Regions from separate parts of the Azospirillum sp. TSH100 genome, predicted to be linked through region 1. Evidence: predicted binding sites of a transcription regulator. Region 1 holds the regulator's gene; the other holds the start of a gene.

Evidence for each region. Region 1 encodes LexA, which represses DNA repair genes until DNA is damaged. Its sites were predicted from a motif close to ATGTTCTANTTTGGTTC; they were not measured.
Region 2: the regulator LexA is predicted to act here: its motif matches at 722-738, upstream of pheA (chorismate mutase).

The regions. Positions count from the first base shown of each region.
Region 1 covers NZ_CP039634.1:2,362,491-2,364,950, reverse strand. Annotated here, with positions in the region: gene E6C72_RS11215 (ComEC/Rec2 family competence protein) at 1-684, shown strand, start outside; gene lexA (transcriptional repressor LexA) at 731-1,453, opposite strand; gene glp (gephyrin-like molybdotransferase Glp) at 1,652-2,460, opposite strand, start outside.
Region 2 covers NZ_CP039635.1:946,509-948,968, forward strand. Annotated here, with positions in the region: gene E6C72_RS16870 (homoserine O-acetyltransferase) at 1-615, opposite strand, end outside; gene pheA (chorismate mutase) at 793-1,689, shown strand; gene hisC (histidinol-phosphate transaminase) at 1,831-2,460, shown strand, end outside.

The sequences.
Region 1 (2,460 bases):
TTGGAGGCACCGGCGCTGATCGCCATGAACTGGGGCGACCGGGCGGTGATCTGGACAGCGGAGTTCTTCGGCCGATTGCCCTGGGCGTCGCTGACGGTAACGGCAATGCCGGCGGAGGGCTTTGCGGTTCTGGTGCTGGGCGGCATCTGGCTGTGCATCTGGCGGCAGCGGTGGCGGTGGCTGGGGATGCTGCCGATCCTGGCGGGGCTGGCCTCGCCGATGCTGGCGGTGCGGCCGGATGTGCTGGTGGCGGGCGATGGGTCGGTAACGGCGGTTCGGCTGCCGGATGGGCGGTTGAGTGCGTCGGTGAAGGGCGGCGGGCGGGTGGCCGAGACCTGGCGGGAGCGCGACGGCGAACGGTCGGCGGCGGATCCCTGGCCGGCGGCGGGCGGATGGAGTGAGGGAGAGCGATCGCTGAGCTGCGATGCGCTGGGGTGTTTGTACCGGGTCGGAGGGAAGACCGTGGCGCTGCCGCGCTTGTCGGATGCGCTGGATGAGGATTGCGGCGCGGTTGATGCCGTGGTGACGGCGGCGGTGGCGCGGCGGTGCCGGGCGGAATTTGTCGCCGACCGCTGGGCGCTGCGGCATGAGGGCGCGCATGCGCTGACGGTGACGACAGACGGAATTAGACTGGAGACGGTGCGGGGTGTCAGGGGAGACCGGCCGTGGACCGGGGGAAGGTGATGTCGCAGCGATCGCTCAACCGCGCCCCTTCCCCCTGTGCAGCGTCTCAGTACTTCCGCACCAGACCGATCAGCTTGCCCTGCACGCGGACGCGGTCGGCACCGAAGATGCGGGTCTCATAGGCGGCGTTGGCAGGTTCCAGGGCGACCGTGTTGCCCTTGCGGCGCAGGCGCTTCAGCGTCACTTCGCCTTCATCGACCAGGGCGACGACGATGGTGCCGTTCTCAGCCGAATCGCAGCGCTGGATGATGATGGTGTCGTGGTCGAGGATGCCGGCTTCGATCATCGAGTCGCCGGAAACCTCCAGCGCGTAATGGTCGCCGCTGGTCAGCATCGAGGCGGGGATGTCGACGAAGGCGCTGTTGTCGCGCAGGGCCTCGATCGGCGTGCCGGCGGCGATGCGGCCATAGAGCGGAAGCTGAACGGTCTCGTTCCCGGCGGCCGGGGTCGGAGCGGGGGGGGCGGTGTCGCGGCCGGCGAAGGCGAAATCGCCCTTGATGACGTTGGGCTGGAACTTCGGCTTGGGCGCGGTGCGCGAGCGGGCGGCGTCGAGACCCTCGGGGAGGCGGAGAACCTCAAGCGCGCGGGCCCTATGGGGCAGGCGGCGGATGAAACCACGCTCCTCAAGCCCGGTGATGAGGCGATGGATGCCCGACTTGGACTTCAGGCCCAGGGCGTCCTTCATCTCGTCGAACGACGGCGAGACACCGCCCTGGCCGAGCCGTTCGTGGATGAACAGCAGCAATTCGTGCTGCTTGCGCGTGAGCATGGATGCCTCCCGGCCGTCGCCAGACTGAAGATGGAACAAAAACTAAACGTTGCTCCATGTTCTAGTTTGGTTCCTGCTGCCCGTCAAGCCCCCCATCGGCTTGTTTTAGAACTTGAATGGAACATCTGGAACGCCGTGAAACAGTTTTCCGGGTGATGTTCAACTGTTCAATCCGCCGTCCTGGCGCTCCGTTCAAGTCTAGATGCTGAATACACCATCCGTCAAAGGGAGCACGCTCACCATGGCGCCGGCAGGCTCCGGATCGGCATGGGGCGGGCGTGGGATCAGGCAGTCGGCCTGGGCGTAGAGCGTGGTGATGGCGCTGTCCTGGCGGGAGAAGGGGGTGACGGTCAGCACCCCGTCAGGGCCGGCGGCGAGGGTGGCGCGCAGATACTCCTCGCGCCGGTCGTTGGCCTTCAGCGCGGCGGTCAGGCGGGCACGCAGCGGCGGACGGTCGTCCTCCGGCGGCAGGCCCTGAAGCAGCCGCAGGATCGGGCGCAGGAACAGGATGGCGGTGACGCCGGTGGACACCGGGTTGCCGGGCAGGCCCAGCAGCGGCACCGATCCGGCCCGGCCGAACATCAGCGCCTTGCCCGGCCGCATCGCCACGGTCTGCACCTCCAGCGCCAGGCCCTGTTCGGCCAGAACGTCACGAACCAGGTCGTAATCACCATGGGCCGCTCCGCCGGTGGTGACCAGAAGATCGCAGCCTGCCGCCCCCTTCGCCAGCGCGGCGACACTCTCCGGCGTGTCCTTGGCGACGCCGAGATTGTGAGCGAGGCCGCCCTGGGCGGTGACGAGGGCGCAGAGGCCTAGTGCGTTGGTGCTGACGATCTGACTCGGCCCCAGCGGGTCGCCGGGCAGGGCGATCTCGTCGCCGGTGGCGAGAATGGCGATGCGCGGCCGGCGATGCACCGACAGCCAGGGCACATTGCCGCCGGCGGCCAGCGCGATGTCGCGGGCGGTCAGGCGGCGGTCCTTCGGCAGCAACTGCTGACCCAGGGAGA
Region 2 (2,460 bases), on a different replicon from region 1:
GCCGACCTCGTGGAAGGCGATGTTCTGGGCCGAATGGCGGGCGGCGGTGGCGATGGGCACCGCGGCGAACACCGACTCCGGATAGGCGACCGCCCATTGCAGCACCTGCATGCCGCCCATCGAGCCACCGATGACGCAGAACAGCTTCTCGATGCCGAGATGCTCGACCAGCAGCTTCTGCGCCCGCACCATGTCGCCGATGGTCACGACGGGGAAGGACAGGCCATAGGGCTGGCCGGTGGCCGGATCGACGTCCTTCGGCCCGGTGCTGCCCAGGCAGCCGCCCAGCACGTTGGAACAGATGACGAAATAGCGGTCGGTGTCCACCGGCTTGCCAGGGCCGACCAGCATCTCCCACCAGCCGGGCTTGCCGGTGACCGGGTGCTTCTCCACCACGAAATGGTCGCCGGTCAGGGCGTGGCAGATGAAGATCGCGTTGGACTTGTCGGCGTTCAGCGTGCCGTAGGTCTGGTAGGCGATCTGGAAGCCGCCGATCTCCACCCCGCTGTCCAGCCGCATCGGCCGGTCGACCGCCAGACGCACGCGCTTGCCCGGCATGACCTGTTCAGTGGAGGCTGGGGCATTGGGGGCGGAGCTGTCGAGGGCCGCGGACATCTCGTTTCGTGCCTTGTCGGAAGCCTTACGGCGCCTTGATGGAGACCGTCAGGGAGCTGTGGCGGAACGGGAGCGTATAGCTACGAAGCCGGCCTTCGGAGTGTCAATGTTTTCTTTGATTTCAGGGCGCATGCGGACTACTACTAACCGGCTCTGCATTCGATGGTTTTTTGACCCATGGCCTCCGCACGGACCCCGCTCGACGATTTGCGCCGCGAAATCGACCAGATCGACGACGCGATCCATGACCTGTTGATGCGCCGCGCCGCCGTGGTGGAACGCATCGGAGCGGCCAAGGGCAATGGCGCGGCGGAAGTCGGCGCCCAGCCCGTCTTCCTGCGCCCGGCGCGCGAGGCGACCATCCTGCGCCGCCTGATGGCCCGCCATGCCGGCACCTTCCCCGCCCAGGTCGTCGTCCGCATCTGGCGGGAGATGATCACCGCCTTCACCCGCATGCAGGGGCCCTTCGCCGTCGCCGTCTATGCGCCGGAGGACCGCCGCGGATTCTGGGACGTGGCGCGCGACCATTTCGGCGGGTTCGTGCCGATGACCGCCGTCAACACCCCCGCCGCCGCCCTGCGTGCGGTGTCGGAGGGAACCGCGACAGTCGCCGTGGTGCCCTATCCGGCCGAGGACGATTCGGACCCCTGGTGGCGTTTCCTGGTGTCGGCCGACGCCGGCCGGCCGCAGGTGGTGGCGCGGCTGCCCTTCGGCGGGCGCGGCAATGCCCGCGGCGAGAACCGCGACGCGCTCGCCATCGCCGCCGTCCCGCACGAGCCGACCGGCGACGACCGCACCCTGCTGAGCATCGAGATCGGCGGCGACCTCAGCCGCGGCCGTCTGAAGGATGCGCTGGAGGCCTGCGGCCTGCCGCCGGTCGGCTTCTGCACCTGGCATCCGGCCGGCCACGCCACCGGGATGAGCGGCGGCGGCCCGTCGGTCCATCTGGTCGAGATCGCCGATTTCGTCGGCCAGGGCGACCCCCGCCTGGCCCGGCTGACCGAACGCACCGGGGACATCCCGGTGCGGGTCAATGTCGTCGGCGGCTATGCCGTGCCGCTCGCTCTGGGCTGATGTGCACGAATGAGGCGAGCCGCCGGGGCGGCTCCTGCCTTATCCTGCCGGCCCTCCGTGAAACGATGGAACAGTGCCGTCGGAACTGTTCCTCCCGATCCATGAACCGCCCATCCACCATCGTCGGAAGGTAAGCAGACCATGACCCAGCCGAACGGCCCACAGCCGCGTCCGGGGATTCTCGACATCGCCGCCTATGTCGGCGGCGAGCATCAGGGTCATATCCGTCTCGCCTCAAACGAAGGGGCATTGGGGCCGAGCCCGAAGGCGATGGAGGCCTATGCGGCGGCGGCCGGAACCCTGCATCGCTATCCGGATGGCGGTTCGGCCGCGCTGCGCGGCGCCATCGCCAAGCGCTTCAACCTGGATGCCGACCGCATCGTCTGCGGTGCCGGGTCGGACGAGATCATCAGCCTGCTGATCCGCTCCTATGCCGGACCGGGCGACGAGGTGCTGTATTCGCAATACGGCTTCCTGATGTACCCGATCGGCGCCAAGTCGGTCGGCGCCACCCCGGTGACGGCGCCGGAGGACGGGCTGACCGCCAGCGTCGACAATCTGCTGGCCCGCGTCACCCCGCGCACCCGTCTGGTCTTCCTCGCCAACCCGAACAACCCGACCGGCACCTATCTGCCGGCCTCGGAGGTGGCGCGGCTGCATGCCGGCCTGCCGCCGGACGTCATCCTGGTCATCGACGCGGCCTATGCCGAATACATGAACAAGGATGACTACACCGCCGGCGAGGAGTTGGTGGAGCGGTTCCCCAACGTG